Regions from separate parts of the Devosia sp. 1566 genome, predicted to be linked through region 1. Evidence: riboswitches for the same ligand, from Rfam matches in the RefSeq annotation. Region 1 holds a riboswitch; each other region holds the start of a gene.
What was found. A riboswitch is a leader RNA that binds a small molecule or an ion and turns the genes downstream of it on or off. The one in region 1 is predicted to bind cobalamin.
Positions count from the first base shown of each region.

Region 2: it holds a riboswitch for cobalamin, as region 1 does, so the genes downstream of both, ELX51_RS03150 (CbtB domain-containing protein) here and ELX51_RS00295 (ABC transporter substrate-binding protein) in region 1, are expected to answer to the same signal.
Region 3: it holds a riboswitch for cobalamin, as region 1 does, so the genes downstream of both, bluB (5,6-dimethylbenzimidazole synthase) here and ELX51_RS00295 (ABC transporter substrate-binding protein) in region 1, are expected to answer to the same signal.

Region 1 covers NZ_CP034767.1:69,521-73,708, forward strand. Annotated here, with positions in the region: gene ELX51_RS00290 (iron ABC transporter permease) at 1-994, opposite strand, end outside; gene ELX51_RS00295 (ABC transporter substrate-binding protein) at 1,003-2,001, opposite strand; cobalamin riboswitch at 2,153-2,359, opposite strand; gene ELX51_RS00300 (LacI family DNA-binding transcriptional regulator) at 2,410-3,435, opposite strand; gene ELX51_RS00305 (sugar ABC transporter ATP-binding protein) at 3,688-4,188, shown strand, end outside.
Region 2 covers NZ_CP034767.1:646,111-650,298, forward strand. Annotated here, with positions in the region: gene znuA (zinc ABC transporter substrate-binding protein ZnuA) at 1-755, shown strand, start outside; gene ELX51_RS03140 (DMT family protein) at 756-1,112, opposite strand; gene ELX51_RS03145 (DUF2164 domain-containing protein) at 1,118-1,372, opposite strand; cobalamin riboswitch at 1,466-1,684, shown strand; gene ELX51_RS03150 (CbtB domain-containing protein) at 1,721-1,903, shown strand; gene ELX51_RS03155 (CbtA family protein) at 1,929-2,669, shown strand; gene cobW (cobalamin biosynthesis protein CobW) at 2,666-3,724, shown strand; gene cobN (cobaltochelatase subunit CobN) at 3,977-4,188, shown strand, end outside.
Region 3 covers NZ_CP034767.1:3,352,628-3,356,815, reverse strand. Annotated here, with positions in the region: gene ELX51_RS16030 (diguanylate cyclase) at 1-1,127, opposite strand, end outside; gene bluB (5,6-dimethylbenzimidazole synthase) at 1,444-2,142, opposite strand; cobalamin riboswitch at 2,183-2,362, opposite strand; gene ELX51_RS16020 (hypothetical protein) at 2,754-3,692, shown strand; gene ELX51_RS16015 (hypothetical protein) at 4,066-4,188, opposite strand, start outside.

The sequences.
Region 1 (4,188 bases):
CAAAGAACGGCACCCCGACCAGCGCGGTGACCACCCCGATCGGCAGCACCTGCTGGGGCAGGATGATGCGCGAAACGATGTCGGCCAGCACCATGAACACCGCTCCCACCACCACGCAGGCGGGCAGCAGCCGCAGATGGTGCGGGCCCACGATGAAGCGGGCGACATGGGGAATGACGAGGCCCACAAAACCGATCGAGCCCACCATCGACACCATGGTTGCGGCCATGAGGGCGGTGAGCGCAAACAGCACCACCCGCACCTGCGCCACGGGCACGCCGAGCGAACGAGCGGCGTCATCCCCGAAGGTGAAAGCATCGAGCGCCCTCGCATAGCGCAGGCACACGACAAGCCCCGCGCCAACCACGCCCGCGGCGAGGCCCACATCGCTCCAGCGCACGCCGGCAAAACTGCCCAGCAGCCAGAACATGACGCTGCGCGCCTGTTCGGCATCGGCCGAAGTGCTGACGACATAAGAGGTCAGCGCATTGAACAATTGCGAAGCGGCGACACCGGCCAGGATCGTGCGCTCGGCGCTGCCCGCCGCGCCTCGCGCGAGGAGAATGACAAAGGCAAAGGCGGCCAGGGCTCCGGCAAAGGCGCCCAGCGGAATGGCGGCGCTACCCGCCCCCATGCCGAGCACGATAACGCAGACCGCCCCGGTCGAGGCGCCTGCCGAAACGCCCAGCACATAGGGTTCGGCCAGCGGATCGCGCAGCAGCGATTGCAGGATCGCGCCACACAGCGCCAGCCCCGCCCCGCAGGCGGCCGCTACCAGTGAGCGGCTGAGCCGATAATCCCAGATCACGCTTTCCTGGATGCGGCTGATCTCGAACTGCGTCCAGCCCAGGCGGTTGGTGATGGCCTGGAGCGTGGTGTGGAGCGAAATGGGCATTTCGCCAATCCCCACGCCCAGCGCCACGGCAAGGGGCAGCAGCAAGGCTGCCCCCGCGATCACCGATCCCCCCAGCCGCGCGCGGCGCCGCTGGGTCATCGCCATGGTCATTGCAGCAGGCCCTGGCTCTGCAGCGCCCCCGCCATAATTTCGAGCCCGCCTATGGTGCGCAGGGTCGGGTTCATTGCCTGCGCGTCGAGCAGCACCAGATGGTCCGCCTGCACGGCGCTGAGCTGGCTGACCACCGGGTCGGTTTGGAGAAACTCCATTTTGACGGCAGGGTCATCGGCCGGCCGGTTGCGCCGGTCCATCGTGCCTACGACGATGACGGTGGGGTCGGCCGGCGCAATGGCTTCCCAGCTCACCAGCGGCCAATCTTCTTCGCTGTCGACGATGTTGCGGGCACCCAGCACCTCCATCATATAGGCCGAAGCGCCATTGCGGCCCGCCACCCAGGCATCCCCGGCGATTTCAGGGCTCGAAAACCAGAACACCATGGAAAGCCCCGCCGCACGCTTCCCCAGTTGCGCGCGCACGGCCGCTTCGCGGCTGCGCAGCTCGCTCACGAGTTCGGCCCCCCGCTCATTGACGTCAAAGATCGCCGCCAATTCGCTGATCTCCTGGTAGAGCAGTTCGCTGGTCCAGGGTTCGAGGCGCACGCCATCGCCGTTGCTGGCATCCTTCATGGCGCAGGTGGTCGGCGAGATATAGCTCGGGATCCCGAGATCAGCATATTGCTCGCGGTTACCCGCTTCATCGCGCATCCCGAACTGGGCGGCAATGAAATCGGGCTCGGTGCCAAGGATTGCTTCATAGCTCGCGGTGCTGTCGGCCAGGCGCGGCACTTTTGCGTTGTCGGCGGCAACCTCTTCGAGCACCGGCGAAACCCAGGTGGCGGTGCCCACCATGCGATCGGCCAGACCGAGCAGCAGCAGGATTTCCGAGCTGTTCTGCCCGATGCCGACGGCCCGCTGCGGTGCCTCGGTAAAGGTGAGTTCGACCCCGCAATTTTCGAGCTGCAGGGGGTATTGGGTTGCGTGTTGGGCCAAGGCCGTGCTGGCCGTGGCAACAAAAATGCCGCTGGCCAGAAGGGAGAATAGACGCATCGAAACCTCTCGTGATGCTGTTCAAGCCAAACGATCAGCCAGACACGAGGGGAAAGTTGAGGTCATGCTGCCGCTACCCCGAAGAGGGCGCAGCGGCAACGATCGGACCAGGCAAGAGCCGGTCCGCACCCCACCGAAACACCTCGTTCGGTTTGCTGGTCGATGTCCCGGCAGGTCTCCTGGCTCGCGGCTCTGGCGCTCCTCGTCCCCTTCCCGGTCGCTTGACCAGTGGCTTGGACGGTGAACTTGCCGCTTACAGTTGCGAGGGCAGCTTCGGTTTTGGCCCCTGATGGGTAATCCGCACCGTATTCCCTTTTCATCCGCGCTCGATGGCGGAACCGTGACCCCGCCGTCTTAGCGGCGCGTCGGACCCTGGGCAAGGGGGAAGTGGCGGAGGGGGTGTCGCGGTCAGCCGCTCGCCAGCCGCGCCACCGAGCTGCGCACCACTAGTTCCGCGCGCAACAGGATATTGGTGGATTTGGGCTGCTCGTCGGCCAGCAGGGTCAGCAGCAATTCCATCGCCGCTTCCCCGATCCGGTGCCGGGGCTGCTTCATCGTCGTCAGCGACGGGCTGACAAAGCTGGCAAAGGAAATATCGTCGAACCCCATCACCGAAAACTGCCGCGGCAGTTCATAGCGGCGCGTGTTGAGCGCGATGATGACCCCGAGGGCCGTTGCATCATTGACGCAGAAAAACGCGCTGGGCAGCGCATCGCGCACAAACATCAGCTCGGCGGCGGCGCGTCCGCTTTCCGTCGTGCCATCGCCATCGAGGATCAGCCGCGGATCGATGCGGATGCCGGCCCCTTCAAGGGCCGCGCGATAGCCCGCTTCGCGCAAGCGGTTAATCTCCCGGCTGCTGGAATGGCCGATAAAGGCGATGCGCCGGTGCCCCTGCGAAATCAGGTGCTCGGTGGCGACGCGGGCGCCCTCGACATTGTCGACCCCGACAAAGGGAATGCTTTGCCCCGTCACCGGCTCGTTAACGGCGACGGTCGGGGGCAGGCGGGTTTCGCCGCGATCCTGCCCGAAGCCGAACGGCAGGTGGCCGGTAAAGAGGATCAATCCATCCGCCTGGTTGGAGCTGATGAACCGGAGATAATCGGTTTCCCGGCTCGGATCGTTCTGGGTATTGCCGATCAGTACCCCATAGCCGCGCTTGCTGGCTTCAGTCTCGAGACCCACGAGGATGTTGGAGAAATTGGGGTCGCCCACATCGGGGGCAAGGATCAGGATCATGTTGGAGCGCCGCATGCGCAGCGAGCGCGCCAGGGCATTGGTGGTGTAGCCGGTGCGGGCAACGGCTTCGGCGACCTTGCGGCGGGTGGCGTCGGCGACTTTGGTCGGCTCGTTGATGGCGCGGCTGACGGTGGCGATCGACACCCCGGCCATGGCCGCAACATCTTCAATGGTCGCCAGCTTTTGCTGCTGCACTCCGCCCCGCTCCGCCCTCCGCGCCGCTCGGTTGCGCTGCAACCGGCTTACGCCCAGACAAGTGTCATTTGCGCGATCAATCAGTGCGCCTGTGCCCCTTAGCAGAGGTCGACCCAGGCGGCACGCTCTACCACTCCCCCATAGCAGTTATGCACCTGTGTAAACCTTTACATCAATCCTGAAAACCTTTACACCGGCACTCAAGCAGAGAGCCGCACAGTAAGTGCGCCATGCTTGGGGGAGGGCGGCAGCATGATCGATGCGCAAGACGCAAATGCGTCCCCGATCTTGTCGGCCCACCGCATTTCCAAGTCCTTTGGCGATATTCCGGTGCTGTTCAGCATCGATTTCGACATCAGGCCCGGCGAGGTTCACGCCATTATCGGCGAGAATGGCGCGGGCAAGTCGACGCTGATCAAGATCCTCTCCGGTATCGAGCAGCCGACCTCGGGCACCATCACCTATCAGGGGCAAACCGTGGTCTTGCCACCCGATGGGCAGGCGGCGGCCATGGGCATCGTGGTGATCCACCAGGAATTGCTGCTGGCCGAACATTTGAGCGTCGCCGACTCCATTTTCCTCGGGCGCGAATTGCGCCGCGGCCCATTCTTGCAGCTCAAGCAGATGCGCGAGCAGACCCGGGCCATCCTCGACACGCTCCATGTCCATATCGACCCCGATGCGCGCATCAACACGCTCTCCGTCGCCGACAAGCAGATGGTGGAAATCGCCAAGGCGATCAGCCGCGATGCG
Region 2 (4,188 bases), 580 kb from region 1:
CCGATGCACTGACCACCCTTTCAGGGCAAGCCGAAGTGGTGGAGCTGAGCCAGGCGCCCGGCATCACCCTCCTGCCAGTCCGTGAAGGCGGCACTTTCGAGGCCCACAGCCACGAGGGCGAGGGTCATGACCATGAGCACGACCACGAGGGTCACGATCACGAAGGCCATGACCACGAAGAGCACGACCACGAGGCGCACGATCACGAAGAGCACGCCCACGAAGGGCACGACCACGACCATGGCGGCGACATGCATTTCTGGCTCGATCCGCAAAACGCCATGCACATGGTCGATGCCATCGCCGCAGCGCTGAGCCAAGCTGATCCCGGTAACGCCACGGCCTACGCCGCCAATGCCGAGCGCGAAAAAGCCAACCTCGTCGCGCTGCAAGCCGAACTGACCGCGACCCTCGCGCCCGTCGCCGACAAGCCCTTCCTCGTCTTTCACGACGCTTACCAGTATTTCGAGAACCGCTTTGGCCTCACCGTCGCGGGCTCCGTCACCGTCACCCCCGACGTCATGCCCGGCGCCCAGCGGATCGACGCCCTGCGCGCCCGCGTGGCCGAACTCGGGGCCACCTGCGTTTTTGCCGAACCCAATTTCGAGCCAACCATCATTGCCGCGATCACCGAAGGCAGCACGGCCAAGGCGGGTGTGCTCGACCCCGAAGGCGGGGCCCTCACTGAAGGCCCAAACCTTTACCCCGAACTGCTGCGCGGCCTCGCCAATGGGCTCCTCGATTGCCTGGGCTAACTAACCCAGCGGCCCCTTGAAGATAAAGAATGCCCCGAGCGCAATGAGCCCGAACCCGACTCCGTGGTTCCAGGTGAACTGCTCGCCGAGGTAAGTGGCGCTGAACAGCACAAAGACCGACAGGGAAATCACCTCCTGAATGGTCTTGAGTTCGGCGCCGCTATAAACCCCGTAGCCGATGCGATTGGCGGGCACCGCCAGCCAATACTCGAAAAAGGCGATGCCCCAGCTTGCCAGCACCACCACCCACAGCGCCGTGCCGGGGAATTTGAGGTGCCCATACCAGGCAAAGGTCATGAAGAGGTTGGACGCGATCAAGAGCCCGATCGGGGCCAGCGTGGCAAAGTTCCAGCCCATTGCGATTACCGCGCGCCCTTGGTGGGCTGTTCGAGCGCATACAGCGCATCGCTGATCGACTCGAGCTTCTTGCGCAGCAGCTCCTGGGCGTCGTGCAGCCCGCGATTATAGTAATAGGCGCCCATCTTTTCGGCAAAAAAGGTCATCAGCATCTCGGCCGGCATCTGCCCGATGGTCTGGTCCAGCTCCAGCCGGAAATAATCCTGAATCTCCGCCACCATGGCCTTGGTTTCGTCGCGGCTGAACTTGATCGGCTTCATTGGGATGGGGCTCCAGAATCGGCGGCACGATAATGCCGCGATCGCCCGTCCGGCAAGCGCCACGCCGCGATTGACCCCTCCGGCCCGCCATGCGAGAACACAGCCTGTGTCGGTTCCCCAAGCCCGTTGTGGCGCGGGGATCAAAAGGGAACACGGTGCGGATTACCCATCAGGGGCCAAAACCGTGGCTGCCCCCGCAACTGTAAGCGGTGCGCTCCTCTCCTTATGCCACTGGCAGCCAAGCTGCCGGGAAGGCGAGAGGCGCTCTATTCACCGCAAGCCAGGAGACCTGCCGGCACAGCAACGAGCTTGTAAGCTCTTTTTCGTTCCGCGCACGGAGGGTGCCGCATGAATACCGCCACTGTTTCGACTGGCCTTCAGTCTCTCTCGCTGTCCCAGCGTCTTGTCGCCGGCTCGCTCGCGCTCCTGCTTGGGCTGACCCTGCTGGTCGGCACCGGCTTTGCCGGCGATTATCGCCTGCACAACGGCGCCCATGACACCCGCCACGCCATGGGCTTTCCCTGCCACTAAGGCCGGGCACGAGAGACGAACAAAGATGTTCCGCAATCTGTTTTTCGCTGCGCTGGTCGCAGCCCTTTGTGCTGGCCTTGTGGCATCCACGGTCCAGCATTTCCGCATCACCCCGCTGATCCTCCATGCCGAAAGCTTTGAAGGGGAGGGCGGCCATTCCCATGGCGAAGAGGCCCCCGCCGCGCATAGCCACGATGCGGCCACCCCGGCCCATGATCACGGCGCCGACGAATGGGCGCCCCAGGACGGTTGGGAGCGCACAGGCTATACCGTGCTCGCCAATCTCCTCGCCGCCGCCGGCTTCGCCCTCGTGATCGGCGCCGTGGGCCTCCTGGCCAATATCCCCATCGCCACCGGCAATGCGCTGTTGTGGAGCCTGGCCGGTTTTGCCAGCTTCTCCCTCGCGCCCGCCTTTGGCTTGCCGCCCGAGCTGCCCGGCATGCCCGCCGCCGGTCTGGGCGCCCGCCAGCTCTGGTGGGTCGCGACGGCCCTTGCCACCGGCGCCGCCTGCCTGCTGCTGGCTAAGACCCGGGCGGGCTGGGCCATTGCCGTGGCGCTCGCACTCGTCCTCGCGCCGCACATCGTGGGCGCCCCCGCGGCTCCCGAAGAGCCAAGCGCCGTTCCGGCCCATCTCGCCACCGCCTTTGCCGCCGCCACCATCGGCACTTCAGCTGTGTTCTGGCTGGTGCTGGGTGTCGTCTTCGGCCTCGTCAATGATCGCCTCGCCCGCCGCGAGGCGTCCCACCCCATCGGAGCTCCCGCATGACCACCAAGATCCCCACCACCGTCATCACCGGCTTTCTGGGCGCGGGCAAGACCACGCTTGTGCGTCACCTCCTCGCCCATGCCCCCAAGGGCAAGCGCATCGCCCTCATCATCAATGAATTCGGCGATCTCGGCGTCGACAAGGACATCCTCGCCGGCTGCGGCGACGAGACCTGCCGTGAAGAGGACATGGTCGAACTCTCCAATGGCTGCATCTGCTGCACCGTGGCCGACGAATTCATTCCCACCATGCAGGCACTGCTGAATCGCCCTGAAAAATTCGATCACATCGTCATCGAAACTTCGGGTCTGGCTCTGCCCCAGCCCCTGATCCGCGCCTTCAATTGGCCCGAGATCAAGGCGCAGGTGACCGTTGATGGCGTGGTGACCGTGGCCGATGCCGCAGCGCTTGCCGAAGGCCGCTTTGCCGCCGATGAAGCGGCTGTCGACCGCCAGCGCCGCCTCGACGAAATGCTCGACCACGAAACCCCCTTGGGCGAGCTCTTCGAGGATCAGCTTGCCGCCGCCGACATGGTCATCATCAACAAGACCGATCTCGTGGATCCCGCCACCCTCGAAAAAGTCGAGCAGAATATCCGCGCCGAGCTGCGCCCCGGCGTCGGCATTGTTCGCGCCGCCAATGGCCATGTCGATATCGCGGCGCTTCTGGGCCTTGGCATGGCTTCCGAAGACGACATCGCCAACCGCCCCAGCCACCACGAACTCGAGCACGAGGGCGAAGGGCACGAGCACGACGATTTCGACAGCTTTTCGCTCCAGCTCCCCGCCATCGCCGGCAAGGACGAGCTGCTTGCCATCATCGAGGACACGATCCGCACCCATGACGTGCTGCGCCTCAAGGGCTTTGCCGCCGTGCCGGGCGCGGCTGCGCGCCTCGCCATCCAGGCCGTCGGCCCCCGCATTACCGCCTATTTCGACCGCCCCTGGGCGCCCGGCGAAACCAGGCAAACCGCACTCGTCGTCATCGGCCAATCCCCGCTGGACCGCGCCGCCATCACCCAAAGCCTGCGCCGCGCCGAAGCCGTGGCGGCATAAGTTCCAAGAGAATGGCACAGGCACGGCACATTCGGCTTCATCCCACCGTCCCCCGTGCGGGGAGGGGGTTGTCGTGCTCGTGCCGTGGCATATCTGTGGCCTTCATCACCACCCCCTCCCTCGATCTCTCCCCTCAAGGGGGAGGGAAGCACAAGAGCCCCACGCTCAGTGACTTCGGCTCCTGCCCTCCCTCCCCTCAGGGGGGAGGGCCGGGGAAGGGGGCTCTCGTCTCCTCCACCAAGGCCCGCTGACATGCACCTTCTTTCCGCCCAAGCCGGTGCCATCCAGCAGGAAGGCGAGGCCATCGATCTCGCCCAAACCCCTGGCGCCTTCATCTTCGCCTCCTCGGCCGATAGCGAACTCGCCATGCTTGCCGCCGCGGCCGATCGCGCGGGCGAAACCGAGCTGCGCCTCGCCAACACGCTGCGCCTGTCCAACAATCTGTCCGTTGATCTGTGGCTCGA
Region 3 (4,188 bases), 890 kb from region 1:
TCAGCTTTCGCGGCATATAGCGCCTGGTCTGCCTGCCGGAAAAGCTCCTCTCCTGCCTCTTCCAAACGAAAGGCCAGCCCCACGGAGGCGCCCAGCTGGACCTTTGCACCATGATATTCAAACGGCAACTGCATGACCTCCACTATCTGACGGGCCAAGCGCTCAGCATACTCAGGCCCATGCTCCGCGTGTAAAACTACCGCGAACTCGTCACCTCCAAGTCTGCCGACAAGAGGAACGTCGACACAGCAAGCACGCAACCGCTGTGCCATCTCTCTGAGACATGCATCACCAAAGGCGTGACCGTAAGTGTCGTTTATGGCCTTGAAGCCATCGAGGTCCACGAGCAGCAAGGCGCTGATTCCTTGCGGCCGATCCAGGCGCGCCTGAAGGCGTGCCCTGTTGGCTAAACCCGTCATGGCATCTGTCTCTGCAAGATGACGCATGCGGTCGATCAGGAGACGATCCTCGGTGATGTCCTGCTTGGTGCCGAAGAGCCTTTCAGGGCGGCCGTTGGTCAACTGGACCCCTGCTGAAAGACGCATCCATCGCTTCTGACCATCCGCTCGGATGATCTCGGCGTCCATGGTGAACTCGCCTCTAGCTTCGATAGCCCGCGCGCGGGATTCTTCCATCGCGGCTCGCGAGGTATCCGAATAGTGGCTGACTGTGCGGTCCCGGCTCAGAGGGGCGCCTCGCTCGATACCAAACAGGTCATAAACTCCAGAACTCCACCGAAGCGCATTTTCAGCCAGATGACACTGCCAAATGCCCAAACCGGCGCTCGCTGTAGCCTGGTCTATGAGTATCAGGTCGTCGCTCACGTCGAATGATGCGGGACCTCCGCTTTCAATCTGTCCGGGATGAAAGGCCTCCAGCGCAATCATGGCTAATTGGTTCGCCGTGCCGAGGCTCCGTGGCGTTTTATCACCCAACGTCAGCAGATGGCTGGGAGAGTGGGCGTTCCCACCAAGAGGCAGAAAAGCAAGAAAGCCAACCGGCGAACCGTCAGCAAACCTTAGTTGGTCGGGAGCGAGCGTTTCGTGGGCATAGAGGTTGGCCAGGACCAAGGGTAGCCGGACTGTCCGCGCGCGCCGCTCAAAGTTCAAAGCGGCACCTTTCAACACAAGGGAGGATCCACTCTGAACAGTTGGAGTTGAACCGCCGGCCGTTAAACAGCGAAGACTGGCGGAGGATAGACCCAGCAAGGAGCGAATGCGATCCAACCTGCTGCCCAGCTTTCGCTCAGGAACAGCTGCGTATGGCGGTCGCATGTCGAACAACTTCACGTTGGCCCCTCAGTATTGGCTAACGGACCCTAACTCATGTTCTTTAAGAAATTTTCGGCCCGTAGGCTACTGTGTCACGGCGCCCGATAATCAATGGCAGAGCGGGAATAGGCTTTGCCGATCAAGACCATCTCTGGCTGGACATACGGCGCTTTCAGGCGGTCTCACCCCAGCGATCACGATAGACCAGCTGCTCGAGCGGGAGGCGCTGGCGCCATCCACGCTGCTCGAGTTCTGGGCTCGTCATTGTCTGCTCTACCAGCCCCGCGCAGAGATAGGCGACCACACGTAGCTGGGAGGGAATGCCCAGCACCTCCTTGAGAGCTCCTTCATCGAGGATACTCACCCAGCCGACACCAACCCCTTCTGCGCGGCCGGCCAGCCACAGGTTCTGGATGGCACAAACCGTGCTGAACACGGCCATGTCCGGCATATGGGTCGCCCCAAGCGCCACCGGACCTGCCCTGCCCGGGTCGCAGGTCACGCAAATCCCGACAGGAGCCTGCAAAATGCCCTCAAGCTTGAGGGCCGCATAGGCTCCTCTGCGCTCAGGCGGGAACATGGCCATCGCCTCTGCATTGGCGCGCTCGAAAATGGCCCTGATCCGCGCTTTTTGTGCTAGTGCGGTGACGATCAGGAAGTTCCAGGGCTGCATCAACCCTACTGAGGGAGCATGGTGGGCGGCCTCTAGCATGCGCCATAGCACCGGCTCCGGAATGGCGTCGGGCAGAAAATCCCGTCTCACGTCGCGGCGCGTCTGGATGGCCCTGTACACCGCGGCCTTCTCCTCGGCGGAAAACGGACCTGACGGTGCATATTGAAGGGCGGCGGGGCGATCAAAACTGGCAGGCATGGCGATGCTCCTGTGGTTTGACAGGGGCTGCTCTCCACACAGCGACCGATATAGGCCTGGCCGGTCTTCTGGCTTCGGTTCAACTCCTTCGGGAGCCTTCCCGGCCAAGACCAGTGGCATAGTTCCCGAGGATCCCCGTTACAGCGCTGGGCGCGCCGCGGTTTTGCACCGCGTTTCCGATTCTCCCGCAAGCGCGGGCACCGAGGCAACAAATTGCTAGAGCCGGTTTCCGTTCTTGTCCAGCTTCGAAAGTTCACCGACGGACCAGGATCCCGCTAGCAGCGCGCAACATGCAGCGGATATCGATCAAGGTCGCCGCAGGCACAGCGCCGCATCTGGAAGCAGGGATTAAGCAGACACCCGTCTTGCACGCGTGGGTTTGGTGCCGCGCGATTGCCATCAATTGGGCGCCCAGGTGGCCTCGACGTGGTGTGCGGCCGATCGGTGCACTTGTAGGAATTGACCGTCGGGTTCGTCCATCGCCGCGCCGGGGACGAATATAGGCCTACCAGAGATGGCCGGAATCGATCACCGGCTTGTGAGCTTGTGGCTTGCCGCGTTCGTGGACAGGGTGTTCGCGATGCGTCGAGTAACAAGGGGAGACGGTCACCATGACCACCGATTGCACCGGGCGGATCGCCAGCCGTAGCGAACAAACAATAGCGGCCTATCGCCAGAGGGTCCATGACTTACGCCTGATGGCCGAGCGGGAAGATCGGGCCGGCGGGGATATGCTGGAACTCACCGGCTGGTTCTGTGCCCAGGATGAACGCTGGTCGCCCAGCACCGTGCGGCAGTATCGGGCCGCCATCCTGATGGCACTGGAGACGTTACCATTTCATCCTACAGCACGTACGCTCCTTGTAGAGCGCTTGCGCAGGGGGCCCTTGCCGACGAACTCGGGACCTCGAAAGACCTCGGCAAAGAAGCGCAAGAGCCTGCCCATCGCGCAGTTCACCCGGCTGGAGCAGTTCCTCCATGATTCGGGACGGTCAGATGACAAGCTGATCCGGGGCTTCCTGGTCTTCGGGGCAGCGCTCTTCCTGCGGCCGGTCGAATATCTCAACGCTCGGGTGGAGGGCATGATGTTGATGGTGCAGAACGCCAAGGCCACCAATGGGCGGGGAAATGGCGAGGAACGCGCGCGTGATCTCCAATCCATGGGCAAGAAGGCCATTGCCGCTCTTGTGAAGTTCGTCGAGCGCCTGCGTACGGCGGTCCAGGAGGCCGGCGCCTGGAAGAAGCTCCATAACCGGCTCGCTTCGCGATTAGCCCGCATCTGCAAATGCCTCGGCATCGCGCGGGTTAGCCTCTACACCCTGCGCCATGTCGGGATGGCTACGGCCAAGAGCTGGATGGCGCCCGAGGAGGTCGCCGCCTCTGCCGGTCATGCCTCGGTGCACACTGCCATGACGCATTATGCCAAGCGCAGGACCGGTTGGGTGGGGCTCAGGCTGGCAGGACGACCCTCGCCGGCAAGCGTAGCGAGGGTCAGGGGTGCTGCACAGGTCTTTCGGCCCTCGGGGCAGACTATGTGTCAATGGAAGTGAGGGGCACAATGCAGACCCTTGCAAAGCCGAGCTGGATCCGCGATTGTACCTCGGCTTGTACCAACCGGCGTTTTATGCCGCGTGCAAACCGCCAATATCCGGGCGAAAACGTGGAATTCGTGCAGAGTCCCTCCCGCTCCGCCACTTTCCTTACTTAGAATGGTTGAATTCACGAAGGTAAGCGACGTCGCTTAGCTCTGGACCGTAAAAGCAAGCCTAACATGTGCAGCAGCGTGGCCGTTCGGCGTGGTGGAACCGGGAAAAATAATGTCTCGACCTGTGAACCGCCTTTCGGTGAAGGCGGAAAAGACGCGCAGGGCGTGGCCCTTCTTGCTGTGGCCCTGATGGCTGTCCATTCAGCCTTAGCGCAGCATCAATGCCGAGAGCGTCGGTGTTTTCCTAAATGCCCATCATTGCCGCCCGCAGCAGCCATCGGATCGCTGCCCTGCTTGTAGTCGCCAACATCCGTAAGAGCTATCGTTCCAAGGTGGAGCCG